One region of the Streptomyces sp. NPDC041068 genome, then DNA from elsewhere that is predicted to be linked to it. Evidence: riboswitches for the same ligand, from Rfam matches in the RefSeq annotation. Region 1 holds a riboswitch; each other region holds the start of a gene.
The links. Region 1 has a riboswitch for cobalamin ahead of AB0B50_RS01665 (CbtB-domain containing protein). Riboswitches for the same ligand answer to the same signal wherever they lie in the genome.

Region 1 (9,492 bases):
GTCCCGGACCCCGGCGACCAGCGCGTCGAGCCGGTGCACCAACCGTTCCCCGTCGGGGTGTCCGGCCAGCAAGGGGGCGAGCTCGACCAGGGCGTGGCCCGTCCGGAGCAGGCGGTGCGCGGGATCGATGAGCGAGGCCGCGGAGTCCCTCTCCAACTGGGCCAGCAGCGTCTCTGCCTCGCCCTCTTCCCCTCGCGCCTCCTCCCCTTGGGCCTCGTCCTCTTGCCCCTCCTGCGCTTCACGTCCGTTCAGCTCGGCCAGATCGTCGATGAGCGCGTCGGCGACCCGCGCGACGAGCCGGGGACGGCGGATCTCCGGGGCGGCGCACAGCAGGGCCACCGTCTCGCTCGCCTCCAGGCCCTGTGGCCGGTGCCGCTTCCACGAGAGTCGGGCGGGCATCTGCCAGCCCACGACGCGCGCCGTGTCCTCCAGGCCGGCGGCGACCGCCGTCCGGGCGGGCGCGTCGAGCAGGGTGATGCCATCGAGGAGGGCGCGGGCCGGGACTTCGTCGCCGGGCAGGGCGGCCAGCGCGACGACCTGCGCCTGAACCGTCTTCCGCGTGGACTCGGTGAGCGGCGCGAGCGCGAGCAACCGGTAGTAGCCGTCGGCCTGTTCGCCCGGGGACGCGGCGCGGCCGATGGTCGAAAGGGCCCGCGTCGCCGACCAGTACCCGGTGGCCACCGCGGCGACGACGAGCCGCGACGGAATGTCGTCCGCCGCCGTCACCGAGCTGCGCAGGAGAGCCAGCTGGATGTACCCGGCGAGCGGGTCGGGTATCCTGGCCGGGTCCTCGCGCAGGGCCCGGTCGACGGCGCCCCACGCGATGTCGATGTCGCTCTGGTAGCCGTCCCAGAGCCGGGTCTCCGTGGTCACGCGTCGACGCAGCCGCCGGTCGTCGTGGAAGAGCCGGAGGAGGCGGTCCACCCTTCCGGCCGCGCTCAGGTGGGCAGGCAGGTCATCGAGCGCCAACCGGCCGATCTCGGCGCGGAGTTTCGCATCGTCCGTGGTCATGTCGACGCCCTCCGCCGTCAGTCGGCACCTACGCCCTGTCCAGGACCCGCAGGGCCGACAGGCCCCCCAGGACCGGCGGCCCCGACAGCAAGCGTAAGTGCCTGCAACTCGCCGTCGACCACGGCCATCGGAGCACCGGTGGCCGCACGTATCCAACGCCGCCCGTCGGCGTCCGTGAACGCGATCGCGCACCGCACCGAGGAGGGGCCCGCGGGCGTTCCGGCGCCGTCGGCGACGGACACGGTCGTCTCAGCCGTGTCACGCGGGCCCAACAGCGGTACGGCGGGCTCGACGTGCACCTCGGGGACGTGGAGGCCGTCGGCCGGATCATCGGTCCAGGAGAGCCACGGGACCGCGTCCCGGATCGGCTCGGAACTGTCGTTGCGCACCACGCACTCGACGCGCCGCCCGCTGCCGCGCACCCGGAACAGCACGCTCACCAGGCGCGCCTGGTTGGCCTCCGCGGCCCGTCGTTCCGCGGCCGCGCGGGCGTCGTCGAGGCGGCGCCGCCGGATCTCCCGCAGCAGCCCCACGGCAAGTAGAAGGGTGGCCGCGGCCGTTCCCACGGCGCCTACCCAGTCGGGGACGCTCCCGAAGTCCGCGGCCGCGTGCATCGCGTCGGAGTGGGCCGTGTCGGCGTGACCGGTTCCGCTCAACCGCCTCAGTCCTCCCCGTGCTCGTTCCCGTACTCGTTCTCCCACAGCACGTCGGAGATCGCCTCGTTGATGCCCTTGATGCTCACGCCCGCGCTGGAAACGGTGTCCTGCTTCTTCAGGAAGTCCCGGAAACTGCTGTGGTAGATGCTGAAGCGAGGACCGTCCGGAGTGCTCTCCCGGCGGAGGAACTGCCGCCAATCCGTGAGGACTTCCTGGATCCCGATGGCGTCCGCCCGCGCGTCGGTTTCGCGCATCACCCTGGCGAGCAGGGCGATCGAGACCGGTGATGCCACCTCGCACAGCACGTACACGACCCAGATCTTGGTGCGCGGGGACGGCCGCGCGGTCATGCCCATCAGCCGCCAGTGGCTCTCGTAGTAGTTCTCGAGGCCGTGGGGCAGCTGCTGGATGTCGAGGTCGCTGTACAGGCCGCCGCTCAGTTCCGGGAGCACATGGCGCAGGTACATGAAGTTGCCCTCGCTCTTCTCGGCGAGGACGTCGACGAACCGGCCCAGCGGGATGCGCTGGTATGCGAGCCACGCCGCCAGTTCGGAGTGGGAGCCGCCCGTGCGCGTCAGGAAGTCGCGGATGTCGACCATGGCGGCGCTCAGGTGCTCGCCCAGGTCGTACCGGCTCCACGCCGTCTCGATGCGCAGCGGCACCTCGGCCCGGCGGCTGCTGACCAGGACGTACACGCCGGCCGGCAGCACGGGCGGCAGGAACAGGACGTTCACCGCGTCCGACTCCTCCTGCCGCTCCGCCTCGTCCAGGGCGTCCACCGCGACGATCAGCGGCACGTCGTCGGGCAGAGCGGCACGGGCTTCGGCGAGCATCCGGCCGACGAGTTCGCCGTAGCGGCCTGTGTCGCCCGCGTCGGCCGGGGCGGCGATGCCGTACTTGGCACGCAGCTGGGCGCCGAGGTTCGTCACGAACTGCCGGGCACCGACGATGCCTTGGCTGCGTACGTTGAAGTGAGCCACGCAGCCGGTGCGGCGCACGTACTCGGCCATGATCGCTGTCTTGCCGTCGCCCGGATCACCCTCGAGGCGGAAGTATCCGCGCCCCGCGGGCCCGCCCACGAAGTCGTCGATCGCGTCGAAGACGTACTCGCGCCCGAGGAAGCCCGCCGTCTTGTCGTCGATCAGCCCGGCCGCACCGCTCGGCAGTGTCACCGGTACGTCCAGGGCGCGGGCCACCTCATCGACCTGCGCGCCGAACCCGTCGTGCCACCGGATGCGGCGGAACGGGCCGACGGGCGCGGCGAGTCGGCCGAGGTCGGTGCCGTCCGGTGCCAGCAGGAACAGCGCGGGGGTGCCGTGCGAGCGCCGCCTCTCCACGGCGCTCGCGATCTGCTCCGCCACGTCCCGTTCGGCCGGGGTGGAGGCGGACGTGGACGTGCCTGTGGTCCCGGAGAGGATCGCGAGGAAGTGCGTGCAGGTGTCGTCCGCCCGCGCCGCCACCGGGACGCCTCGCGCCCGGAGTACCGCCGTCAGCCGGGCGGCGAGCGTTGCGTCCGCGGGCGCGCGTGAGGAGAAGGCCATGAAGACGCGAGGTCGTGCTGTCACATTCCTCCGCTCAGGGGAGCGTCGGCTTCCACCGTTCAGGGGAGCGTCGGCCCTGCCGTTCACGAAGAGAGTATTCCTCCGGCTCCTGACCGTCAGCCCTTGACGACCGTCTCCGTTCCCCCCTCCGAGCTCGCCGTAGCAGGGGCCAGTGCGCGTTCGGCCAGGACTCCGAACACCAGCCCGAAGGCGGTCCACAGGGTGATCTGGACGGCGATCGCCGCCAGCCGGAACTCCCACAGCGCAGCGGCGGGGAAGTGCTCCGGGACCTTGCTGAAGGACGGCAGGAACACGTAGGCGAGCCCAACGGCGAGGACGTAGAACGCGCTCGCGGCGATGGTGGCGTTCCAGTTGCCCAGCAGTGGTGCGAGGCGCTTGCCCAGGACCACCGCGCCGACGGCGAGCAGCACGCCGAGCGCGATCATGAGGAAGTACAGGGCGGTGCGCCGTCCGACCGTGTCGGGGTCGCCGACGGCCGGCGGATTGGCCGGGTACTTCAGGAACGGCACGACGTACACAGTGATCAGACCGGCGGCCGCGAGGAGCAGCGCGCTCGCGCGTGGCCCGAAGCGCCCGATGCGGCCGAGCGCGAAGCAGTACGCGAGGGCGGTGATCCCGCCGAAGGCGACTCCATAGACGAGAACACCGGTTGACAGGCCGGCGGTGGACTGCAGCGTGCGGCTGACGACTTCCGCGCCGTGTTCGTCTTCGTGGGCGTGCGCCTCCTCGAAGGCGATCGCCGCGTCGACGCCTGGCTCACCCAAGAAGTAGGAGACGGCGAGGGCGAGCATGCTCGCGGCGAGTCCCGCGAGCATGCCACGCACCAGCAGGTTGCGGACAGTTGCAGAGTTCATGGGCTGTACGACTCTCCGCTGCCGTCAGTGGCAGGGGAAGCCGAGCAGGTGGCGGGCGTCATGCACCCATTCGTGGACGTCCTGGCCGCTCATCACGGATGTGGCGCCCTGCTCGACGCCGACGAAGTAGAGCAGGACCAGCATCAGGATGCCGAAGAAGACCGCCCAGGGCGCGATGGCGCCGATCGGCAGCTTGGCTGGTACGGCGGTGGGGGTGGTGGTCGGCTGAGCGGCAGACTGCGCCATGGCAGGCCCTCCCGGGGAACTCGCGTCCCGTCTCGGTGGTGCACAGGACGGCGGGGCGGGTCTGACTCACGCGGCCCACCCAGGGGTGAGGACCGGGTTTACAGTGGCGCGACCGTGCCGGAGTTCCACCGGCTTCCGCGAACCCGTCGTCGATATCGACGAGAAGGTACCGCGCAGGGAAGAGGAGGCCAAGGGCGTGAGGGAGCACGGTCATGGGGTGCACGGGGCGTGAAGTCCCGCGGGCAGCAATGATGTTGAGAAGCGGGACGGACGTGTGACGAGTCGAGTCGTGTTGATCTCACCCGCCATCAGCGGGGCGCTGCGGGAGGCGCGCTTCGACGACAGGTGCCCGCTGGATGCTTCTGGTCTGAGGCGTGCGCGGGCCTCGGCCGAGGGTCTGCCGCCGGGGGACCGTGCCTGGGTCTCCCCTTCGGTGCGCTGCCGCGAAACGGCCGAGGCCCTCGGTCTGGACGCCGCGGTCGTACCCGCACTGGTCGGGCTCGATGTGGGGCGCTGGCGCGGCGCGACCCTGGCCGAGGTGAGCGCACGGGAACCGGAGGCGGTGAGCCAGTGGCTGGCGGATCCGGACTCGGCGCCTCATGGTGGCGAGTCGGTACGGGACTTCTGTGATCGGATCTCGGCCTGGCTGGACGGGGCCGCAGAGTCGCCAGGGCGGAGCACGGCCGTGGTGGATCCGGAAGTGGTGCGAGCCGCGGGGGTACGGGTGCTCGGGGCACCCCAGTCGGCGTTCTGGCGGATCGACGTGCCGCCCCTGACTGCGACGGAGCTCAGCGGACGAGCCGGGCGCTGGAACATTCGGTTCGGGCAGTCTCTCGAGCGGGCGCCGGGCCCACCTGACAGTGGTGCGTAGAGGGTACGCAGATGCGGTCGGCGTGAGAGGGCGTACGGCGGAGCCTTGCTCGGCAGGGCCGGGGGGCCGAGGGCGTGGTGTCCCGCGCCGAACACCGGCCGCACTGATCGGACTCAGCGGCCGACCGCCCAACTTCCTTGCTCAATCCCTACCCGGCCACGATGCCCCCCCAGGTCGGAAAGGGGGCTTGACTCTCGGGCCGACAACCACGATCCCCTCTCGCCTGCGGAGAGGGCCAGTTCGGAGAGCGCCGAGAACGAGGCGCGGACCGCCGCCCGCATGCGATGGCGTAGTCGTGCGGGCAGCGGGGGACCGTAAGGGGGAGAACCGTGTCGTCAGGCGCTGACGTAGAGGTCGGATGCCTCAGGTCTGCTCCCTGATGTCCTTGTGTGCGCCGACTACCCCTCGTCCTCCTCGTCGTCGCCCTCGAAGAAGTCGCCCACCTCGTCGACTGCTTCGGCCGCAACCATGCCGCCGACGACGCCGACCGCGAGCCCGGCCGCGCCGGCCGCGACGACGGTGCCCATGCCGGGTCCCGAGCGGTGGTGATCCTCGCGCCCGTGGTGGTGTTCGCCGTGGCCGTTCCCCGAGCCATAGGGGTCACCGTGTCCATACGCGGCGTGCGAGCCGTACGACGAGCGGTGCTCGATGACCTGCCGAATCCAGCCGTCGACCACGCCATTCCAGTCCGCGCGCGCCGCCTCGTCGTGGCCCACCGCGAACCGGGTGACGGTGTCATGGCCGGAGGAGAAGACCCCGCCGCGCTTGTCCGCCTCCAGGACCACCTCCATGCCCCCGGGGCCGGCGAGGAAGGTCAGCTCGATCTCGTTGACGGCGTGGGAGTACCGCGGGGCCGGGGTGAGCTCGATCTCCTGATAGAAGGGAAGTTGCTGGCCGGTACCGCCGATGCGGCCGTACTCCAGGTCGGCGGACCGGAAGCCGAAACCCAGTTGGCCGAGGGCCTCCAGGATCGCCTCCTGTACGGGCAACGGGCGCACGGTGAGCGGGTCCAGGTCACCCTTGTCCTTCGCGCCCGCCACCGACAGTTCGGTACGCACACCGAGCACAATCCCGAGACCCTGCCCGTACAACTCCGAGACGGGGGTCTCCCAGGGCAGCGTCACGCTGAACGGCACGCTGCGCTCCTCGCTCGCGGCGAGGCGGAACCCGCCGCCGACAGTGAACCGGTCGAAGGTGACGACACCCTCGCTCTCACCGCCCTCGTGCTCGGCCTCGACCCGGGCTACCAGCTCCAGGGTGATGTGCTCGATGTCGAAGTCGGCGTTGCCGCCCTTGAGATGGACCTGACCCGACAGACTGCCACCGGGCTGGACCGCACCCGGGTCCAGGACCGTGTCGACCGTGGGGCCACCCACACCGAGCGAGCCGAGCAGCCGTTTGAACACCATCGCGGCGTCCACTCCTTCATGTGATCGTTCGTCAAAAGCCCTTATCTACAGGGCTGTAGAAGTATAGAGGCCGCTTCGAGTCGCAGGCGAGCACCCATGAGGGGTGGCGGGAGGGGTAGGTGTTCAGGTCGTGCGGACCGGGTTTGTGCCGGTTGAGAAGGCCCATGGTGACGTCCGGAACCGCCTTGAGGGGCCTTTCTCTTCCTCTGCTGCTCCATGTAGCCGTACAGCAGTGCCTCGTCGCTGAACACCGCGTCGACGCTGCCCTGCGGCGTCGTGAGGTAGGGGCCTATGAAGTCGAGTTCTTCGCCCAGGCGGTAGGCGATGCCCATGTCGAAGCCGCGATTGCGGTGGCCGGCGAACAGGTTGAGTCCCGGCTGATCGAACGCAGTTGCGATGTGCGCGGTGTCCTGGAGGTGTCCCGGAGGATGGGCCTCTTGTCCTCGCTGTCGTCATCGCCGCAGCCCGCTGCAGCGGCCAGACCGAGCGCGGCCGTCGGCGCGATGCCGGATCGTACTGTCAGTCCTCTGCGAGTCGGCGCCGTCGTCGCGGCTTCCGTCCGAGGGCGCGGGGCCCGTCGAGTCGTTGTCAGTCGTTCATGTCGGTCGCCAATATCGGTCGCTAATGTCGGTCATCCGTGCCAGTCGTCCACGTGCGCCGAGGTCACCGACAGGTCCAGCACGCAGTTGGGTTCCGCCTTCATGCGCAGCGTGAGGAGGGTGTTCTTGTGGTCGCGGCCCAACTCGAAGACGAACTCCTCACCTGGGCCCTCGGGTTCGAGTTCGAACTTGTGGGTGATGTCCCCGCCCTTGGCGTACCGGACCGCCCCGATGCCGAGAATGACGACCGGATTGACGAGGAATGCCGCGGCGAGCAGTCGTGTGTTGTCGGTCGGCTGTTCCTTGACGCGGGTCGCCACGCGGACCAGTCGGCGCGGCGCCCGTCGCCGCCGCGTGCCGGTCGCCGGAGGGTCCGGCGACCGGCTTTCCGGTGCATTTGTTCGGACCGACTTGAGTTGTTGGACACTTCTGGGAAGGCCGGACGGATGCTGCGGGAGCCGGTCGGCGACGCGGACGTCTCCTGCGGGGCGCCTAGCGCGTCGCGAGCCGCTCCAGCAGGGCGGCGCTCTGTGCCAGCAACGTCCGCTCCTCGTCCGTGAGTTCGGCCTCGATGGCCTGGGCGAGCCACCCGGCCCTGCGGCCGCGCTCCGCTTCGAGCGCGGCCCGGCCCGCGTCCGACAGCTCGACCAGTGACTTGCGGCCGTCCGTGGGATGCGCCCGGCGTGTGATCAGGTCTTGTTCCATGAGCAGGCCCACCGACCGGGCCATCGACTGGGGGCGTACGCGCTGATCGGCGGCGAGGTCGCTGGTCGTCATGGCGCCGTTGCGGTCGAGTGCGCCGAGCACGGCGGCCTGGCCCAGCGGGATGCGGTCCTCGTGTTTGACGCGTCGGGTGAGCTTGCCCATCGCAGTGCGCAGTTCAGCGGCGATCGCGGCGGCTTCCGAGGTGGGCATAGGGCACTTTATCCCGTTGGCCAGCAAAGCTGTGCACCTGACCTGCACGGCAGTGGTGTGCAGCAGTGGTGTGCAGCATTGCTGTACAGCAGTACTGCGCAGCAATGCTGTGCAGCAAAACTGAACAGCATTGCTGTATGGTTTTGCTCTGTCGGGCTCAGCGCCAGCGTCGTCGCAGCCGGGGCCACGGCACACGACAACGGGAAGGAACTCCCATGTCCGCACAGGCAGTCGAACCCGCCAAGAACACCGAACCCACCAAGAACGCCGACGCCGTCATCGAGACCGTCACCGCCCGCCGGATCATCGACAGCCGGGGTAATCCCACGGTCGAGGTCGACGTCGTCCTGGTGGACGGGTCCCTGGGGCGCGCGGCCGTCCCCTCCGGTGCCTCCACCGGTGCCCGCGAGGCCGTGGAACTGCGCGACGGGGACTCCGCGCGCTGGCACGGCAAGGGCGTCGACCGCGCGGTGGCCCACGTCAACGGAGAGATCGCGGCGTCCGTGCGCGGCCGGGACGCGACCGACCAGGCGGGTCTCGACGCCGCGCTGGTCGCCCTCGACGGCACCGCCACGAAGTCCCGGCTCGGCGCCAACGCGGTCCTCGGCGTCTCCCTCGCCGCGGCCAAGGCTGCCGCGGCTGCACACCGGCAGCCCCTCTACCGCTACCTCGGCGGCGCCGACGCCCACCTGCTGCCGCTGCCGATGATGAACATCGTCAACGGCGGTGCCCACGCGGACAATCCGCTGGATTTCCAGGAGTTCATGATCGCGCCCGTGGGCGCAGGCACCTTCGCCGAGGCCGTACGCATGGGCAGCGAGGTGTTCCACACCCTGCGTCGAGACCTGCTGACCGCAGGGCACTCCACGGGCGTCGGCGACGAGGGCGGCTTCGCGCCGGCGCTCCGTACCGCCGAGGAAGCGCTCGACTTCGTGATGAGCGCCATCGAGCGCACCGGTTACCGCCCCGGCACGGACATCGGCCTGGTCATGGACCCGGCGTCGTCGGAGTTCTTCCGTGACGGCGTGTACCACTACACGGGCGAGGGGGTGCGCCGCACCCCCTCCGAGCAGGCCGACTACTTGGCCGAGCTCATCGACGCCTACCCCGTCGTCTCCATCGAGGACCCGATGGCGGAGGACGACCTGGACGGCTGGCGCGAGTTGACGACCCGCGTCGGTGACCGCTGTCAGCTCACCGGCGACGACGTGTTCTGCACGAACGAGACGCTGCTGCGCGAGGGCATCCGCACCGGCGTCGGCAACTCGGTCCTGGTCAAGGTCAATCAGATCGGAACCCTGACCGAGGCGCTCGCCACGGTGGCCACGGCCCACGAGGCGGGCTGGACGGCTGTCATGTCGCACCGCTC
Region 2 (9,492 bases), on a different contig from region 1:
CGCCCTGCTCTTCGACCTCAACGACTTCGACGAGACCTACCCGGGCCCCTTCGAGTGGGACGTCAAACGCCTCGCCGCCAGCGTCGCCGTCGCCGCCCGCGAGAACGGCACGGCCGAGAGCGGCGCCCACGACGCGGCGCGGGACGCCGTGGCCGCGTACCGCACGGGCATCCGGCGTCTGGCGGGCCTCGGTGAGCTCGCCGTCTGGTACGAGCGCATCGACGCCCACGACCTGCTCCCGCTCGTACGCCCCGGCGCCTCCCGCGACCGCGTGGCGGCCCGACTCGACCGCGCACGCAAGCGCACCAGCCTCCAGGCGCTCGGCAAGCTCACCGAGGTCGTGGACGGCGAGCGCCGTATCGTCCACGACCCGCCGCTCCTCGAACCGGTCGGCGCCCCCGACATGGCCGCCCTGCGCAAGATCTTCGGGGACTACCGCTCCACGCTCGCCGAGGAGCGGCGCCTCCTCCTGGACCGCTACCGCTTCGTCGACGCGGCCCGCAAGGTCGTCGGCGTCGGCAGCGTCGGCACCCGCTGCTTCATCGTGCTGCTCGCCGGGCGCGACGCGGGCGACCCGCTCTTCCTGCAGATCAAGGAGGCGGTGCGGTCCGTCGTCGAGGACCATCTGCCGACGGGTCCGTACGTCCACCCGGGGCACCGCGTGGTGGCGGGGCAGCGGCTGCTCCAGGCGGCGAGCGACATCTTCCTCGGCTGGATGACCGGGCCCCAGGGCCGCGCCTTCTACTGGCGCCAGCTGCGCGACATGAAGGGCTCCGCGGACCTCGCCGCCATGTCGGCCGCCGACCTGCGCGCCTACGCGGGCCTGTGCGGCACCGCCCTGGCCCGCGCCCACGCACGCTCCGGCGACCGCATCGCGATCGCCGCCTACCTCGGCGGCTCGGACACCTTCGACCGCGCCGTCGCCGACTTCGCACTGCGCTACGCCGCCCAGAACACCCGCGACCACGCGGCGCTCACCGCGGCGATCGGCTCCGGGGTGATCGGGGCGGCGCCCGGGGTCTGAGGGACCCCGGGCCTTCGGCGAACCGCTAGCCGATCTGGTCCGGGGTGACCGTCAGCCAGCGCTTGTCGGCGGTCACCTTCTGGCCGAGCTCGCGCTGCCGCTGCGCGTTCTTCTTCTTCATCCCGTCGAGCTGCTTCATGTACGAGTCCTTGCGGTTGACCCAGACCCGTACGCCGCCGTGCTCCACGTCCGCGGAGTGGAACAGCATCGGGCCGTCGCTGACCGGGGTGTCACCGGCGGCGAGGATCGGCTTCTTCCACTCGTCGATGTACGTGTTGATCGCCGCGGGCTTGCCCTCGTACCAGGTCAGCGGCGCCCACAGGTTCGGCGTCAGCTCGCGCTTCGCGAGCTTCTCGCGGTCCTTCTCGCCGAAGCGGCCCTCGGCGATCTCCTTGCGGGAGGTGGTCACTTCACCGGTCTTGCGGTCCTTGAGCTGCATCGAGACACCGATGACGTTCTGCGGCTTCACGCCGTAGCCGTACTTCGGGTCGGCGAGCACCATGCGCACCAGGTCCTCGCCGGCCGCGCTGACCACGTACACCTCGATGCCGTGGGCCCGCAGCGTCTTGTAGAGCTGCTGCATGCCGCGCGAGAACTCCGGCGCCTTCACCTCGGTCCTCGTGAGCTTCCCGTCCTCGTAGTACTCGGCCGGGATCGGCTTCTTGTACGCCAGGAGTTCGTCGACGTACCCCTTGAGCTCGTTCAGCGTGAAGCCGGAGAAGATCTGCGCGGCCCACGGGTAGCAGACCTGGTCGTCCACCTCGCACAGCCGGTTGTAGTAGCTGTAGAGGCTCTCCTTGTGCCCGGCCTTGTCCTTGAAGGGGATGACCTTCAGGGACGGGTCCATCGTCTTGCGGGTCAGGACGCCCTTCATCTCCAGGAAGGGCAGCAGCGACTCCTCCAGGTCGCCCCGGTACGTCGTGTTGTCCGCGTCGAAGACGGCGTACGCGCCCTTGTGGTCGTTCTTCGCGATGACCTTGCCGAGCTGCTTCGCGACGGGCTTCGGCCAGTGCGAGAGCTCACGGGCGGTGGCCGCCGAGGTGTCGGCGGCGCTGGCCTCGCTCGTCGGCCACAGCGCGCTGCCCGCGAGGACGGCGGCGGCCAGCGCGCCCGTGGTGCCGATGACGGCCAGCTTTCCCTTTGCCCGTACTGCCATGTCCCTACGTCCCTGCCGTTCCCTGAGAGCGATGCGCGGCCCCGTCCGGAGCGGCGCGCAATGCTATGGGGCGACGCCCTCATTTCCCATGATCGAAGTCACCGTGCACAGGGGGCATGGGGAAGGTGAACACGGGTAGTCGAACCGGACGCCGAGACCGCTTCGGACGGGCCGCGCATACTGGGAGCCATGGGCTCCCAGGAGTTCGTCAGGGCCGTTCCCCGGCTCGACGGCATGGTCGTGTCCGCGGTCGGCTACCGCACCGCCGGGCAGCGGCCCGCCCTGCACCGGGGCCTGCCGTCGCCGTATCTGACGGTGGTCTTCTCCCTGGACGGGACCATCGCGGGCGGCGGCACACCGGACCAGGCGACCGGCGTGGACGCGGTGCGCACCGAGATCATGGTGGGCGGCCTGCACCAGAGCCCCGTCTACCTCGTCTCGCCCGAGCACGAGGCGGGCATCCAGCTCGCCGTGCACCCCCTCGCGGCCCGCGCGCTCCTCGGCCTGCCCGCGGCGGCCCTGAGCACAGAGATCGTGACCAGGGGCACGGACGTGTTCGGCGGCCGCGCCGCCGAGGTCCGCGAGCAACTGTGCGCCCTCGACCGCTGGGAGGACCGCTTCGCGCTGCTCTCCGGCTATCTGCGGCGGCGCGCGGCGGCCGCCGACGCGGGGCGGGTGCGGCCCGAGGTCGCCGAGGCCTGGGCCTGGCTCGCCAGGCACCGGGGCGCGGGCACGGTCGGCGGCCTGTCCCGGCACGTCGCGCTCAGCGAGCGGCGGCTGAGCGCCCTGTTCCGCGCCGAGACCGGGCTGAGCCCCAAGCAGGCCGCGCGCCTGATGCGCTTCGAGCACGCCAAGGCCGCCGTGGCCCGCACGGTCACGGCCGAGGCCCCGCCCGACCTCGCCCGGGTCGCGGCCGACGCCGGGTACTACGACCACTCCCACCTCGTACGCGACTTCCAGCAGTACACGGAGCTCAGTCCCACCGGCTGGCTTGCCGAGGAGTGCCGGAATATCCAAGCCGGGGCCCATGGCGTGGGCGAAGAGTGGGAGGCATGAACACCACACGAGACACCACGGCAGAACACCCCTCGCACCCCACGGCGGAAAAGGACACCACGGCAGAACAGCGGCTCGGCACGCCTCCGCCGATGATCTGGCCGGGCCTCCAGGCCGAGGACGCCCCCGCGCTGATCGACTTCCTCGTCGACACCGTCGGCTTCCTGCGCACCGCCGTCTACGAGGACGGCGGCCGCGTCGCCCACGCCCAGCTCGACTGGCCCGAGGGCGGCGGCATCATGCTCGGCTCGTACGATCCGGACGCGGTCGCCGGCACCTGCGGGAAGCCCGGCACCGCGGGGGCCTACGTCGTCACCGACCACGTGGACGCCCTGTACGCGAAGCTGACCGCGGCGGGCGTGCGGATCACCGCCGAGATCGAGGACAAGCCGTACGGAAGCAGGGAGTTCGGCATCCTCGACCCGGAGGGAAACCGCTGGTCGTTCGGCACCTATCGGGGCGAGCCGAGGCCCGGACCGACCCCCTGAGCAGGCGTGATAACTTGCGCAAGCCAGTCAAACCCACACCTGGGCCAGGGAATCCGGTGAGAATCCGGAACTGACGCGCAGCGGTGAGGGGGACGGGCGGGGCCACGGCCACTGGGCGTCTTCGGACGTCCGGGAAGGCGCCCCGTCCGGCCGATCCCGAGTCCGAAGACCTGCTGGCGCCTCCGCTCGCACACCGGGCGGCGGAGGTCGTGACGCAGGCCAGGCTCCGCGTATGAGCCGTGACACTCAAGGGATCACGTGTCCTCGAAGAACCGTCGTATACGTACGTTCGCCCTGCTCGGCGCCGGAGCGCTCGCGCTGACCGCGTGCGGCGGCTCCGCGGAGAAGACAGCGGAAAAGGACGCGAAGGGCTACCCCGTGACGGTCGCCTCCTGCGGCAAGGAGGCCGAGGTCAAGGCCCCGCCGCAGCGGGCCGTCTCCCTGGACCAGGGCTCCACGGAGATCCTCCTCTCGCTCGGCCTCGCCGACCGCATGGTGGGCACCGGCACGTGGACCGACCCGGTCCTGAAGAACCTGGCCAAGGACAACGCCAAGGTGGAGCGGCTCTCCGACCGCTACCCGGCGCTGGAGAAGGTCCTCTCCAAGGAGCCCGACTTCGTCAGCGCCTCCTTCCTCTACACGGTCGGCAAGGGCGGCGTCGCCGACCGGACGAAGTTCACCGAACTCGGCGTCCCCGTCTATGTCTCGCCCACCGACTGCGCGGGCAAGGACAACGACGGCGGAGGCGACGGCAAGCGCGTCAAGACGCTCACCATGGACACCGTCTACGGCGAGGTGCGGGACCTGGCGAAGGTGTTCGGCGTCGAGAAGCGCGGCGAGAAGCTGATCGCGGACATGAAGGGCCGGATCTCCAAGGCCACGAAGGACATCGACGCCTCCGACGCCACGCTCCTCTACTGGTTCGCCAACTCCGGCGCCCCCTACATGGCGGGCTGCTGCGGCGCCCCCGGGATCATCACCCGTGAGCTCGGCGCGAAGAACGTCTTCGACGACACGCGCGAGGAGTGGCCGCAGATCAACTGGGAGACGGTCGCCGACCGCGACCCCGACGTCCTCGTCATCGGCGACCTCACGCGCAAGTCGCAGTCCGCGGAGAGCGCCGAGGCGAAGATCAAGTTCCTGGAGACCAACCCGGCGACCAAGAACCTGACCGCCGTGAAGGAGAAGCGCTACGTCCTGCTGAGCGGCCAGGCCATGAACCCCACGATCCGCACGGTCGACGGCATCGAACAAGTGGCGGCGGGCCTACGGAAGTTCGGGCTGACGAAGTGACGCCCGGCAGGCGGGGCGAGGGTTCGGGGCGAGGACCTGCGGCGGGCCATGCCACCGTGCCGGTCGACGCCGCTCCGGCGTCCACCGCTCCGGCGTCCACCGCTCCGGCGTCCGCCGTGCCGGTCGACGCCGCCCCGGAACCCGGCGGCTCCTCGGTCCCCGGAGCGCTGCGGCAAGCGCTGCTGTGGCTCGGGGGCTTCGGGGTGCTGGTGGTGTCCGTGGCCGTCGCCGTCACCATCGGGCCCGCGGACATCTCCGTCCCCGACGTGTGGTCCGCGGTCGCCGCGCACCTGGGGTGGGGCGAGGCGCGGCTCACGCCGATCAGGGACGGCATCGTGTGGAACCTGCGGATGCCCCGCACCCTGCTCGCCGCGGTCTGCGGCGCCGGGCTCGCGGTCTGCGGTGCCGTCATGCAGTCCCTGCTCCGCAACCCCCTCGCCGACCCCTTCGTGCTCGGGGTGTCGTCCGGGGCGTCCACCGGAGCCGTCGCGGTCGTCGTCCTCGGCGTCGGCGGGGGAGCGCTGTCGGTCTCGGCAGGGGCCTTCGCGGGCGCGCTCTGCTCGTTCGCCCTGGTGCTGCTGCTCAGCCACACCCTGGGCGGCACGACGGACCGGGTCGTCCTGTCCGGCGTCGCGGCCATGCAGCTCTTCTCCGCGCTGACGTCGTTCGTCATCCTGGCGGCGGGCGACGCGGAGACCACGCGCGGCGTCATCTTCTGGCTGCTCGGCTCGCTCAGCGGGGTCGGCTGGACGGACGTGTGGCTGTGCGGGGCGGTGCTCGCGGCGGCGCTGCTGATCTGCCTGTCCCACGCCCGCACGCTGGACGCCTTCGCGTTCGGCCAGGAGGCGGCGGCGACCTTGGGCGTCCGGGTGGCCCGCACCCGCCTCGTCCTGCTCTGCACGACCGCGCTGCTGACCGCGGCCCTGGTCAGCTCGGCGGGCGCCATCGGCTTCGTCGGCCTGGTCCTGCCGCACGCCGCCCGCGCGATCGTCGGCTCCGGGCACGCGCGCCTGCTCCCGGTCACGGCACTCGCGGGCGCGGTCTTCGTGGTCTGGGTGGACACGCTGGCCCGCACGGTCCTCGACCCCCAGGAGGTCCCGGTGGGCGTGGTGACCTCACTCATCGGCGTACCGGCGTTCGTGGCGGTCCTGTACCGGACGCGGAGGGCGACGACATGACACACGAAGCGATGCCTTCCGAACCGGCCTCTGCCGACCCCGGGGTGCTCTCCTCCGGGGTGGCCTCCGCCGACCCCGGGCTGCTCTCCTCTGAAGCGGCCTCCGCCGACACCGAAGTGGCCTCCTCCGAAGGGACCTTCCCTGCCGCAGAAGCGCCCGCCGCTGAAGCGCCTGCCGCTGAAGCGCCTGCCGCTGAAGCGCCTGCCGCAGAAGCGCCCGCCGCTGAAGCGCCTGCCCCCGCAGCGCCCGTCCCCGAAGCGCCTCCCTCCGTCGGCGGAGCCCACCCCCCGGCCCCCGTCGGGCTCCGTGCCGACCGTGTCGCCCGCGAGGCCGGTGGACGCCTCGTCGTGGACGGTGTCAGCCTCGCGCCGCCCGCCGGTGCCACCGTCGGTCTCCTCGGGCCCAACGGCTCCGGCAAGTCCACGCTCCTGCGCATCCTCGCGGGCGTCCTCGCCCCGGCCTCCGGCGTGGTCACCCTGGACGGGCGCCCCCTGGCCGACGTCGGTCGTCGCTCGGTCGCGCGCCGCGTCGCCGTGGTCGAGCAACACGCCACGACACAGGCCGAGTTGACGGTACGAGATGTCGTACGCCTCGGCCGCGTCCCGCACCGCCGTGCCTGGTCCGCCCCCACGCCCCACGACGAGCGCGCCGTACGCGAGGCCTTGGAGCGCACCGGCCTGACCGACCGCGCCGCCCAGTCCTGGCACACGCTCTCCGGCGGCGAGCGCCAGCGCGTCCAGATCGCCCGTGCCCTCGCCCAGGAACCACGCGAGCTCCTCCTGGACGAACCCACCAACCACCTGGACATCCAGCACCAGTTGGAGCTGCTCTCCCTGGTGAGCGAACTCCCCGTCACCAGCGTGATCGCCCTGCACGACCTCAACCTGGCGGCGATGTTCTGCGACCACCTGCTGGTCCTGAAGGAGGGCGCGGCCCACGCGGCGGGAACACCGGCCGAGGTGATCACCGAGGAACTGATCGCCGAGGTGTACGGAGTGCGGGCGGTGGTGACGCCGGGCGAGGACGCCGGCCCTGAGGGCGGCAGGCCCTCCGTCCGCTTCCTGCGGGGCTGAAGCCCCGGCGGCCGGGGGAGGCGGCGAGGGATGGAGCCAGGGGAGGCGGCGAGGGAGGCAGGCAGGGGGGGCGGCGGCCAGGGGGGGCGGTCAGGGAGGCGCCCACCACCCCGCCCCCTCACTCCTCCGGCGCCCCAATGGGCCGCACGTGCCGCAGCAGCGCCAGCGCAAGACCCGCAAGCCCCACCAGCAGCACGGCGCTGATCAGGGCGACCGTGCCCACCCCGGTGGCGAAGGCATCCCGCGCGGTGTCGACGAGCGCCCCCGCGGGCCCCTCCGGCAGCCCGTCCGCCGCACCCCGCACGGCGGCCAGGCTCTCGCGCGCCGCCTCCACGGTCCGGTGCGGGACGGCCTCCAGGGCGTCCGCGTCGGCCAGTTCGGCGCGGTAGACGGCCGTGCCGACACTGCCGAGGACGGCGACGCCGAGCGCCGCGCCGAGCTCGGCACCGGTCTCGGACACCGAGGCCGCCGCACCGGCACGCTCCGGCGGCGCCGACCCCACGATCATGTTCGTGCCGAGCACCATCAGCGGCCCGAAGCCGAGCGTGACCACCATGCTGCCCGCGGCCAGCAGGGCGGGCCCCGACGACGCGTCGACCCGCGAGATCACCAGGAAGCCCACGCTCGCGAGGAGCAGCCCGCCCGCGATGACGTACGCGGGCCGCACCCGGCGCGCGATCCGCGGGGCGAGGCCGAGACCGGCGAACGTGCCCGCGACGAACGGAATCATCCACAGCCCCGCGGGCACCGGCGAGAGCCCCTCGACCAGCTGCAGGTACTGCGTGAAGAACAGCGTCAGGGCATGCAGGGTGATCATGCCGAGCAGAAAGACGACCAGCGCGCCACTGAACGCGCGCTCCGCGAAGAGCCGCAGGTCGAGCAGCGGATCGGCCAGGCGGCGCTGCCGCACCACGAAGGCCCTGCCGACCACGAGACCGGCGGCGACCAGGGCGAGCGGGAAGGGCGCGAAGCCGTCCCGCGCCAGCTCCTTCAGCCCGTGGATCACCGGCAGGATCGCGGCCAGGGAGAGGGCGACGCTGAGCGGGTCGAGGCGCCCGGGGGAGGGGTTGCGGTGCTCGGGCAGCAGCGCGGGCGCGCAGACCAGGAGCAGCGCCATCACGGGCACGCCGAGCAGGAACACGGACCCCCACCAGAACCGCTCCAGCATCACTCCGCCCACGACGGGACCGATGACGGCGCCCACCGAGAACGCCATCATCCACAGCCCGATCGCGCTCGCACGCTGCGCGGGCCGTTTGAACATGGTGGTGATCAGCGACATCGTCGAGGGCAGCACCGTCGCCCCCGCGACGCCGAGCAACGCCCGCGCGGCGATGAGCAGTTCGGCGCTGGAGGCGAAGGCGGCGAGCACGGACGCCGTGCTGAACGCGGCGGCCCCGAGCATCAGCAGGCGGCGGCGCCCGATGCGGTCGCCGAGCGTGCCCATCGTGACGAGGAACCCGGCGAGCATGAAGGGGTAGATGTCGGCGATCCACAGCGACTGCGTGCTGTTGGCGCCGAGGTCGGCGCCGAGGGTGGGCAGCGCCATGTAGAGGACGGTGAGGTCCATGGAGAGGAGGAGCGCGGGGAAGGCGAGGACGGCGAGGCCGATCCATTCGCGGGTGCCTGCGGGTGGTGGCTGCCGGTCGGTGCCGGTATCACCGGTATCAGCGGCGGCTTCGACAGCGGCTTCGACAGCGGCACCGGTATCAGCGGCGGCTTCGACGGAGGTGGCGACGGAGGTATCGGCGGTAGTGCCGGCACCGGCAGTGGTTTCGGCTGAGTTGGAAGACATGCCGTCAGGCTCGTGCGCAGGGGTTCCGGAAACCTTCCGGAATCCTTCCGGAGAGATCAATTCCGTTTTCCCTGCATTACGTTGGGGCCATGCGCTTCGCGATACTCGGCCCCCTGGAGGTGCGGTCGGCAGACGGTGGACGGGTCACGGTGCCCGAGGCGAAGGTGCGCGCGCTCCTCGCCGACCTGCTGATCCGCGAGGGCAGGCCCGCCCCGGCCGACCGGCTCGTCGACGACCTCTGGGGGCAGAATCCGCCGGCCAGGGCCGCGGGCGTGCTGCGCAGCAAGATCTCCCGGCTGCGACGCGTCCTCGAGGACGCGGAGCCCGGCGGCCGCGCGCTGATCACGCACCAGCCCGCCGGGTACGCCCTCGCGGCCGACCCCGACGCGGTCGACGCGCACCGCTTCCGTACCCTCACCGCGCGGGCGC
Region 3 (9,492 bases), on a different contig from region 1:
CCCGCCTGCGTCAGCAGATCTCGGTGGGCCAGCATCTCGGCCACCGGTCCGGTCCGCACCCCGGAGGGCGTGAGCAGCGCGGCGTCGTCGGCCCAGCGCAGGGCCAGGTCCACGTCGTGGGTCGCCATGACCACGGTGGTCCCCGCGTCCCGCAGGCGCTGCAGCGTGGTCAAGAGGCGCTCCTGGCCGTCGGGGTCCAGGCCCGCGGTCGGCTCGTCGAGGATCAGCACGCGCGGACGCATCGCCACCGCGCCCGCGATCGCGGTCCGCTTGCGCTGGCCGTAGGAGAGCAGGTGGGTGGGGCGGTCGGTCAGGGCGGTGATGTCGAGCGCGGCGAGCGCCTCGGCGACCCGCGCCCGGACCTCGGCGTCGGGCAGGCCCAGGTTCAAAGGGCCGAAGGACACGTCCTGTTCGACCGAAGCGGCGAACAGCTGGTCGTCCGGGTCCTGGACGACCAGCTGCACCGTGGTGCGCAGCCGCGTCAGACCCTTGCGGTCGTATGTCACGCGGGCGCCCTCGACCGTCAACTCGCCCTCGTCCGGCCGCAGTCCGCCGCTGAGCAGCCGCATCAGCGTGGTCTTGCCGCTGCCGTTGCGTCCGAGCAGCGCGAGGGCGCGGCCCTCCACGACGTCGAAGTCCAGGCCGCTCAGAACGGTGGGGCCTTCCTCGTACGCGTACGAAGCCGCACGCAGGGAGACCAGGGAGTCGCTCGGCCCACTGGGAGCGCCCGGCTCGCGAAGAGCACGCGGCTCGCTCATGGAAGGAACCTTTCGAGTACGAGGGTGAGGGCCGCGAGGCCCACGAGCAGGCCCGCGCTCGCGGCCACGAAGGCCCGGGAGATCCGGGCCTCGGGCACGAGGACCCGCAGGGTGCCGTCGTAGCCGCGTCCGGCGAGCCCGGCCTGCAGCCGGCTCGCCCGGCCGAAGGCCCGTACGAACGCGGTGGCGCCGAGGCCCGCGAGCGAGCGCCAGGTGGCGGCCCGTGTGGTGTGGCCGAGCCGGGCCGCCTGCGCCTGCCGGATGCGGCTCATGGAGTCCAGGAGCAGGAAGCTCATCCGGTACGTCACCAGCGCCACGTCCACGACCGGTGCGGGCACGCCCGCCTTCACCAGGCGGGGCAGCAGGTCCGACATCGGCGTGGTGAAGGCGAAGAGGAGCACGCCGAGCGAGGCCGCGGAGGTCCGCAGGAGCAGACCGCCCGCGCGTGCAGGGCCGTCGCCGGCGAGCGCCACGAACCCCTCGGGACCGCCGAGTTGGACGAGGAGGGTCAGGGCGCCGGTGACGCAGAAGCCGAGCGGCACGCGGTAGGCGCGCCACAGCTTGCGGGGCGGCACGCCCGCGGGCCCCAGCAGTACGGCGAGGGCGGCGATCACCACCAGGGCGGCTCCCGGCCAGGGCGGCAGGGAGATCGCGAGGACTGTGAGTCCGAGCCCGAGGACGGCCTTGTCGACGGGGTGACGACGGCGCCAGTGACTGCTGTGCGCCGCCGCGTCGATGGGCAGCACGCCGGGTCAGACCTGTTCCCTGTCGGCGCGGGTGTCCTCCGCGCCGCTCGACGAGTCCTCCGGGGCCTCCTCCGCCCGCGCGCGCTCCGCGCCCTGACGACGCCCTCGACGCAGCCCGAAGTAGTACGCGAGGACACCGGCGCCGATGGCCGCCTGCAGGGCGAACAACGCTGATTCGACTTCTCCGGACGGTGGTTCGTACAGCGGCGAGAACCACGGTTCGTAGTCCGGCTCGATCTCGGTGATCGCCGTCTCGGCCTGCGCGTCGGCACCGGTGAACGGCTCCTTCTTGTGGTCGCCGAGGCCGAACACCAGCGGAAACGCCGCGAGCGCGGCGACGACGACGAGCAGCAGGATGTTGATCTTCGTGTTCCGGTTCATCAGGCGCTGGCCTCCGTCTGCGTCGTCTGCTTCTCCGTGGCCGCTCGCTTGCCCTGCAGCAGCACGCCGAGCCGTGTCAGCTCGCCCTTGCTGGACTGCACGAGCAGCCGCATCACCAGGACGGTGAGCAGTCCCTCGCTGACGGCGAGGGGGATCTGCGTGACGGCGAAGATGCCTCCGAACTTGCCCAGAGCGCCGATGAATCCGCTGCTGGGGTCGGGGAAGGCCAGGGCCAGCTGGACGCTGGTGACGCAGTACGTCGACAGGTCGGCGACGAACGCGCCGAAGAACACAGCGACCATGAGCGGCACGTCGTACCGCTTGAGGAGCCGGTAGACGGCGTATCCGGCCCAGGGCCCCATGATCGCCATGGAGAACACATTGGCGCCCAGTGTGGTGAGCCCTCCGTGGGCGAGCAGCAGGGCCTGGAAGAGCAGGGTGATGGTGCCGAGCACCGTCATGATCGGCGGTCGGAACAGGATGGCCCCGAGCCCGGTCCCCGTGGGGTGCGAGCAACTGCCCGTCACGGACGGGATCTTCAGGGCGGACAGGACAAAGGTGAAGGCACCGGACGCGCCCAGGAGCAGGGTGCTCTCCGGGTGTTCCTTGACTTCACGCGTCAGGGAGCGGACTCCGTGGACGACGAACGGCGCGGACGCTACGCCCCAGGCGATCGCGTGCGCCGGCGGGAGAAAACCCTCGGCTATGTGCATGGCTCAGCAGACCCTCTCCAGCACCTCGTGGATGGACAACGCGCCTTGGCCGGTCTCCTGGCTGACGGGTCGTACCGACCGGACTCCGCCTTCCCGGGCGCGTACGCACCCAGTGGCTGCCGCGAGGGCTGGAACCGGACTTCCCGATCACAGTGGCGAGGGCCGCACCGGCATCACACCGGATTTCCCGTTCACCAAGGCGTGGCGACACTAGTGCGCAACTGATCCACCTGACAACTTGCACAGCGGTCGCAGCGGTGGCACGCCCGAGCGCACACCACCACGGCGTACGCCCCTGCTCAGAGGCCATGCGCAGGTGCGGCGGACCCGAACGTCCAGGGCCCCCACCCTCGGGATGGGGACCCTGCTCGCTCAGTGGACGGGCGTCCGGTTCGGGAGGGCACCGCCCCGCGTGAGCCACGGCATGCCCTGGGCGCCGTACCGGCAGTCGCGCCGCTGCCCGTATCCGGGAAGCCGCGGGCGCACCGCGTCGGCAGCGGCGAGGACGTGGCGCCTCGCCGTCAGAAGAACTCGTCCAGCAGCTGGTAGAAGTCCAGCTTCTCCTTGTCGACCGCCGCGTGCTCGCCGTACCGCGCGAGGAACCGCTCCGCGTACTCGGGGCCGAACCACGGGTCTTCCTCGGTCACCAACTCCCGCAGGGCGATGGCGAGATCGGTGTGACGGTCCGCCCTGCCGAGGCGGACGACGTCGATGACTCCGGTGACGCGGCAGGTGTCCGGGTCGAGCAGGACGTTCTCCGGGGTGAAGTCGCCGTGGGTGACCACCAGGTCCTCCACCGCCGGGCGCGTGCGGCGCAGTTCGTCGAGGAGGCGCTGCCCGGTCCATCCGGCGCGCTCCTCGTCGAGGTCGTCCAGCTCCAGGAGGTCCTCGGCCACATGGCGCGCGGCCTGCTCCATGGTGACCGTCAGGCCTCGGTCGAACGGACAGTCCTGAAGCGGCAGTTGGTGCAGGGCGGCGGCGAGGTCGGCGAGGGCGTCGGACACGGCGGGCCGCCGCTCCCGCGGCCACTCGTCGGACGCCGGCCTGCCGGGCACCGCCTCGGTCACCAGCCAGGCCACGCGGTCGTCGGCGCCGCGCTCGACGATGCGCGGCACGGGGATGCCCCGTCCGGCCAGCCAGGCGAGACGGTCGGCCTCACCCGACACGTCGGAGGGCGAGCCGCCGTACGTGACGGGGGCGACCTTCACGTACAGGTCGGGGGCGCCCGCGCCCGCTCCGGTGAGGTGGTGCACCTCGGCGCCCGACGCGCCGTCCGTCGCGGGGGTCCATCGGTACGCGGCATACCTCTGCCGCAGATCGCTGCTCATGATCGGCATCATGGCAGGCGGCCCTCCGCACCCCCACCCGATATTTCCGGCCACTCCGGCATGTTCGGCTTCGACTCCTCATGACTCCGCGGCCATGGCGCCACAGCGGTATTGGCCTTGGACGTCATGAATCGCCGGTCATAGCGTCGAGGTCCTCGAACTCAAGATTCAGAACGCTCAGTACGAGGCCACTGGCCTGGGCCCGGCGGGACCGAGCCTGGAGGATCCGGACACCTGCTCCGGCACCGCCACCAAGGACGGACGCCAAGTCGGACTCGGTGGCGGGACATGTCAGGTCGTTCACATCGTCGGCAAGGAGCTCACGAAGCAGTGCGTGATCACGATGGAACTCGACGAGCGTGGCTCTCTGATCATGCGGTCGCCCTGGAGGGCCGGAACAAGTGGCCAGGCTGCGGATCAAAATTCAACGCGCTCATGGCTGAGGAACTCGGCGAGCCGGGCCGGGGAGTCCGTTCCGAGGCCCGCCGACAGCACCGTGTCGACGACCCCCTTGGCCGCAAGGGTGAACGCCGAAGGGACGTCGGCTTCCTCAAGTGCGTGGACGATGTGCTCCAGGCTCGCGGAGACCGACGTCAGCGAGGACGTCCCCTCCCCCGAGAACTGGCCGGCATCGATCCGGGCGGCGAGCCCGGGGGTCAAGTCGGCGACCAGCTGCGCCATCTGCCGGGCGTGGGGCGCCAGTTCGGTGGCCGGGACCTGGTGCCGCGCCGCGAGCGCGAAGGAGTGCATCAGGCCCGTGATCGAGGTCCAGAACAGGTTCAGCAGGGCGACGTCGAAGGTCGCCGCTCTCCCCGGATCGACTCCGAGATGGATGGCGCTGCCTCCCAGAGCGGCCAGCGTCGCACGATGGAGGTCGAAGAGGTCCGCGGGGCCGCTGTAGAGGATGCGGGTCGCCTCCGTACCGATGGCCGCCGCCGGAGTCATGATCGAGCCGTCGAGGTAGGGCACCTCGAACTCCTCCGCCCGGGTGGCCAGTTCACGGGTGCGGCCCGGCCCTTCGGACGTGAGGTTCACCAGCGTGGTGGCGGGCAGAGGGCGGCCGTCCGATGCGGCGAGTGCACGGTCGAGGACGGCGTCGACGGCGTTCCCGTCGATCAGGCAGAGGACGGTCACGTCGCTCGCGCCGAGGGCGTCCAGCGGGCCGTCGGCCCAGGTGGCGCCCTTGGCGAGCAGTTCGTCGGCCTTCCCCCGTGTCCGGTTCCACACGGTGGTCGGGTGACCGGCGGCGAGGAACGCCGCGGCCAGGGCGCGTCCCATCGGCCCGAGCCCGATCACCGTCACAGGCACCGGCACCGGCTTCGTTGTCAGCGTCCGCATCCGCGTCCGCGCCCGTGTCGTCGAGCTTTCCTGAGCCATCGTCGAACCCTCCTGCTACTCCGGGGACTTGGGGGTCCCGGTCGAGGAGTGACGCTAAAGCTTCACATCGGTGTGAAGGTCAACTGCCCGGCGGCGGAGGCGGCTTCGGCGCCCCGCGTGGCGGTGCGATCTTCGCGTACGCACCCGATGTACCGGCGGCAGTCGGGGCGGGCCCCGGCGTCAGGGCCTCGTCCGGGGGCAGCAGGGCGTCGCGGTGGGCTCCTGGGTCCCAGCCGGTCTCCACTACCCGCTTCTGGACGACGATCGCGCCGAACAGGATCGCCGCACCGATCAGCAGCATCAGGACGATGCCACCGGCCTCGCCCGCCTTGGCCGCGTAGCCGATGAGCGTGCCGAACCAGCCGAAGTCCGCGTCGCCGAACGTGGTGTTCTCCTCGCCGAAGGCGCCGAGGACCTTCAGGAGCAGGGCGGGCAGGAAGGTGATGAGGACGCCGTTGACGAAGGCACCGAGGGCCGCGCCGCGTCGGCCTCCGGTCGCGTTGCCGTAGACGCCGGCCGCGCCGCCCGTGAAGAAGTGCGGGACCAGACCGGGCAGGACGAGGGCGAGACCGAAGGCCGGATGGAAGACCCAGGCGAGCAGGCCGAGGCTGACGAGGCCGCCGACGAAGCTGGAGATGAAACCGATCAGGACGGCGTTCTGGGCGTAGGGGAAGACGATGGGCGCGTCCAGCGAGGGCACCGCGCCGGGCACCAGCTTCTGCGCGATGCCCTGGAAGGCCGGGACGAGTTCGCCGAGGATCGTGCGGACACCGAAGAGGATCACGGCGACGGCGATGCCGAACTGCAGGCCCTGCATGACCGACTGCATGACGTAGTCGCCGACGCCGCTCGCGCCCGCCGCCCCGTCCTCGCTAAAGGCCTTGAACGCCTCCTCCTTGCCGACCTTCCCCAGGAAGACCAGCGACATGATCAGGTAGATCAGCACCATGGACAGGGCGGTCGCGACCATCGAGTCGCGCAGGAAGCGCAGCCCTTCGGGAAGGTTCATCTCCTCGGTGCTGCGGCTGCGTCGGCCGACCAACTGCCCCGTGGCGCCCGCCGCGACGTACCCCGCCGTCCCGAAGTGCCCGATCGCCACACTGTCGTTGCCGGTGACGCGCTTGGTCCAGGGGTGCGCGAAGGCGGGCATGGCCACCAGCAGGATGCCGAGGAGCACACCTCCGACGACCACCACGACCCACGACGACTGGCCCGCGATCGCCAGGACCATCGTCAACAGCGTCGCCATGAACAGCATGTGATGGCCGGTCAGGAACACGTAACGCAGCGGCGTGAAGCGCGCGAGGAGCAGGCTGATCGCGAAGCCGAGGATCATCAGCCAGGCGACGCGCGCGCCGTACTGCTGCTGCGCGATGCCGACGATCGCCTCGTTGGTCGGGATCACGCCGTGCGCGCCGGTGGAGCCCTGGATCATCTCGCCGAGCGGGGCCAGCGCACCGACGACGAGGGTGGCGCCCGCGCCGATGAGCAGAAAGCCGAGCGTCGCCTTGATGGCACCGCCGACGATCTGCCCGGCCGACTTCTTCAGGGCGATCAGGCCCGCGGCCGTGATGAGGCCGATGAGGTAGGCGGGTTGGCTGAGGATCTCGTTGACGAGAAACTCGGCGATCGACACGAGCCAGTCCATGAATTCTCCGTCTCCGTTCTCCGCGGCTCGGCTGTCCTCGCGCGCGGTCCTGCTGTCCTCGCGCGGTCCTGCTGTCCTCGCGCGGCACTGCTGTCCTCGCGCGGCACTGCTGTCCTCGCGCCGTCAGACGTCGTAGGTGTCGCGGAGCACACGGTCCGCCTCGGCCGCGCTGGTGAAGTCCTCGACGACCTTCACCGGTACGCCGACGTCGCCGAGCGTCCTCGCGATCTCCCGCGAGGTGAGGATGGCGACGGCCTCGTTCGCCTTGCCCTTGGCCGAGATGGTGTCGGTCGCCTCGACGGTGACGTATCTGCTCCATCCCCAGCGGTCCAGGACGCCCTCGACGGTCTGCTTGAGGAACAGGCTCGTACCGACGCCGTTGCCGCACACGGTCAGGATCTTGTGCAGGTCCCCGCCGCCGCGCGCCGCCGCTTTCCGCGAGCCCGCCTCCCCCGGCCCCGCGTCCTGCGGACCCGCTCCCTGCGATCCCGCTTCCTGCGGTCCGCCGGACAGGATCGCGTGCACCTCCTGCGGCGTGGCCGCCTCGCGCAGGGTGCGCGCCGTGTCGGGGTCGGCGAGCAGCCGGGCGAGCGCGCCCATCGCCGCGGTGTGCTCGGAGGCGTCCCGCGCGGCGAGTCCGACGACCAGTTCGACGGGGTCGTTGGCCTCGTGCCCGAACTCCACCGGGGCCGCGAGGCGCACCCAGGACATCCCGGTGCGCAGCACGGCGGGCGAGGGCCTGGCGTGCGCGAAGGCGAGTCCGGGCGCGATGACGATGTAGGGCCCGTTCTCCCGGACGTTCTCGATCATCTCCGCCGTGTACGTGTCCGTGGCGGCACCGGTGGCGACCATCAGGTCACCGGCGCGCCGCACGGCCTCGCGCCAGTCGGCGGCCGGGGCGTCCAGGAGGACGGCTTCCACGGGGAGGATCTCGCTCAACGCTGCCATGCCCATGATTCTCGCGGACGCGGGGCGCTCGGCACGTCCTGGGCACCGTTCGGGGGTGTTCGAAGGCGCCCGGAGACCTTCAGCGGGTCGCGTGGACGTCCAGGTCGACGCGGAGCCGACGGCCCGTCATGCCCTTGGCCTTGGTCACTCCGAAGGCGTACCGGTCGATGGTGGCCGTGCCACGGACCCTCAGCCGCCTGCCCTCGGTCACGGACGAGTCGACCGTCACGGCGACGGTGCCGGTGACTCCATGGACCGTCAACTCCCCCTCCAGCACCGCCCCTTGCTCCGCACGTCGAAGACCGTGAGCGCGAAAGGCGATCTCGGGGTACGTCGCCGCGTCGAGGTAGTCGGCGGACAGCACGTGCCGGTCGCGCCGCCGCAGCCCCGAGTCGAACGTATCCGTACGGATGGTGACGTCCACCGTCGACTCCTCGACCGGATCGGCCACGACCACGGTGCCCCGCGCGAGCCCGAACGTGCCGCGCACCGGGACGATCCCGAAGACCGAGCGCGTGCGGAACCGCACGGCCGATGCCGTCGTGTCGATGTCGTACGTGCCGGCCTCCGGCGCGGCCAGTGGCCCCGTGCCCGTTGTGCGCGTCGTGTCCATGAGTCCCACACCTTCCCCGTCTGTCGGTGCCCCCGATATTCAGCATGGGGGCGGGGTCCGGGCAGGGGGAAGAAACGGATGTCCGCTCCCGGCCGGTACAAATGTCACCGCTCGAAAGAGTGACGTGCCACCGGTTGGATGGCCCCAGGGGTGATTGGGGCCATGGCCCCACGAGGTACCACTGCGCCTGCGCAGTTCCGTCCCGCATGGCCACGAACGGAGACCCCTCGATGGCAGCGACAACACCCCGGGCCACCCGCCGCACCCGCCTCGGCGCGAAAGTGCTCGCGCTCGTCGCCACGGCGACGCTCACGGTGGGCGCCCCGGCCCATGCGGGCGCCCCGACGGACGGGGAAGGACCGCCGCACCGCGGCCCCTCCCCCTTCACCGGCCTGATGGCCCGCCAGGGCCCGGTGCTCGCCGTGAAGTTCGACAACGCGCGACGGGCCCGGCCGCACACGGGGCTCGACCAGGCGGACATCGTGTACGTGGAGAAGGTCGAGGGCGGCATGAGCCGCCTGATGGGGGTGTACTCCAGCAGGCTGCCCAGGACGGTCGGCCCGGTGCGCAGCGCACGCGAGTCCGACATCGAGCTCCTGCGCCAGTTCGGCCGCCCCGCCCTCGCCTACTCGGGAGTGCGCAGCTCGCTGCAGAAGGTGCTCAGGGACTCTCCGCTGTACGCCCTCCCGCACGGCGGCGTCCCCGGCGCCTACTTCCGCCAGGAAGGGCGCTCCGCCCCGCACAACCTCTTCGCCCGCCCCGGCGCCCTGCTGCGCTCGGCGCCCCGGGCCGACCGCCCCCACGACATCGGCTTCCGCTTCGGCCCGGCACCGGCGGGCGGCACCCCCACCACGAGCAGGACCGTCAGCTACGCGTCGGCCAGCCACTCCTTCCGCTGGTCGCCGCGCCAGGGCCGCTGGCTCGCGTCCTTCGACGGCGCGCCCGCCCGCAGCACGTCGGGCGCGCGGCTCGGCGCCCGC

Region 2: another riboswitch for cobalamin. It lies ahead of AB0B50_RS16600 (ABC transporter substrate-binding protein); the one in region 1 lies ahead of AB0B50_RS01665 (CbtB-domain containing protein).
Region 3: another riboswitch for cobalamin. It lies ahead of AB0B50_RS27495 (energy-coupling factor ABC transporter permease); the one in region 1 lies ahead of AB0B50_RS01665 (CbtB-domain containing protein).

The regions. Positions count from the first base shown of each region.
Region 1 covers NZ_JBEZCG010000001.1:437,469-446,960, forward strand. The annotation lists gene AB0B50_RS01645 (hypothetical protein) at 1-1,011, opposite strand, end outside; gene AB0B50_RS01650 (hypothetical protein) at 1,029-1,667, opposite strand; gene AB0B50_RS01655 (hypothetical protein) at 1,673-3,232, opposite strand; gene AB0B50_RS01660 (CbtA family protein) at 3,325-4,083, opposite strand; gene AB0B50_RS01665 (CbtB-domain containing protein) at 4,108-4,329, opposite strand; cobalamin riboswitch at 4,366-4,518, opposite strand; gene AB0B50_RS01670 (histidine phosphatase family protein) at 4,604-5,200, shown strand; gene AB0B50_RS01675 (sporulation protein) at 5,599-6,609, opposite strand; gene AB0B50_RS01680 (hypothetical protein) at 7,241-7,528, opposite strand; gene AB0B50_RS01685 (MarR family transcriptional regulator) at 7,701-8,123, opposite strand; gene eno (phosphopyruvate hydratase) at 8,339-9,492, shown strand, end outside.
Region 2 covers NZ_JBEZCG010000006.1:394,775-404,266, forward strand. The annotation lists gene AB0B50_RS16580 (DUF2252 domain-containing protein) at 1-1,024, shown strand, start outside; gene AB0B50_RS16585 (HAD family hydrolase) at 1,050-2,180, opposite strand; gene AB0B50_RS16590 (helix-turn-helix domain-containing protein) at 2,370-3,236, shown strand; gene AB0B50_RS16595 (VOC family protein) at 3,329-3,724, shown strand; cobalamin riboswitch at 3,732-3,917, shown strand; gene AB0B50_RS16600 (ABC transporter substrate-binding protein) at 3,983-5,017, shown strand; gene AB0B50_RS16605 (iron chelate uptake ABC transporter family permease subunit) at 5,185-6,195, shown strand; partial or broken gene AB0B50_RS16610 (ABC transporter ATP-binding protein) at 6,495-7,268, shown strand; gene AB0B50_RS16615 (MFS transporter) at 7,387-9,063, opposite strand; gene AB0B50_RS16620 (BTAD domain-containing putative transcriptional regulator) at 9,153-9,492, shown strand, end outside.
Region 3 covers NZ_JBEZCG010000012.1:180,957-190,448, reverse strand. The annotation lists gene AB0B50_RS27510 (ATP-binding cassette domain-containing protein) at 1-758, opposite strand, end outside; gene cbiQ (cobalt ECF transporter T component CbiQ) at 755-1,504, opposite strand; gene AB0B50_RS27500 (energy-coupling factor ABC transporter substrate-binding protein) at 1,511-1,885, opposite strand; gene AB0B50_RS27495 (energy-coupling factor ABC transporter permease) at 1,885-2,598, opposite strand; cobalamin riboswitch at 2,628-2,812, opposite strand; gene AB0B50_RS27490 (APH(3') family aminoglycoside O-phosphotransferase) at 3,120-3,929, opposite strand; gene AB0B50_RS27485 (NAD(P)-binding domain-containing protein) at 4,344-5,303, opposite strand; gene AB0B50_RS27480 (PTS ascorbate transporter subunit IIC) at 5,383-6,951, opposite strand; gene AB0B50_RS27475 (PTS sugar transporter subunit IIA) at 7,075-7,899, opposite strand; gene AB0B50_RS27470 (YceI family protein) at 7,979-8,512, opposite strand; gene AB0B50_RS27465 (DUF3048 domain-containing protein) at 8,743-9,492, shown strand, end outside.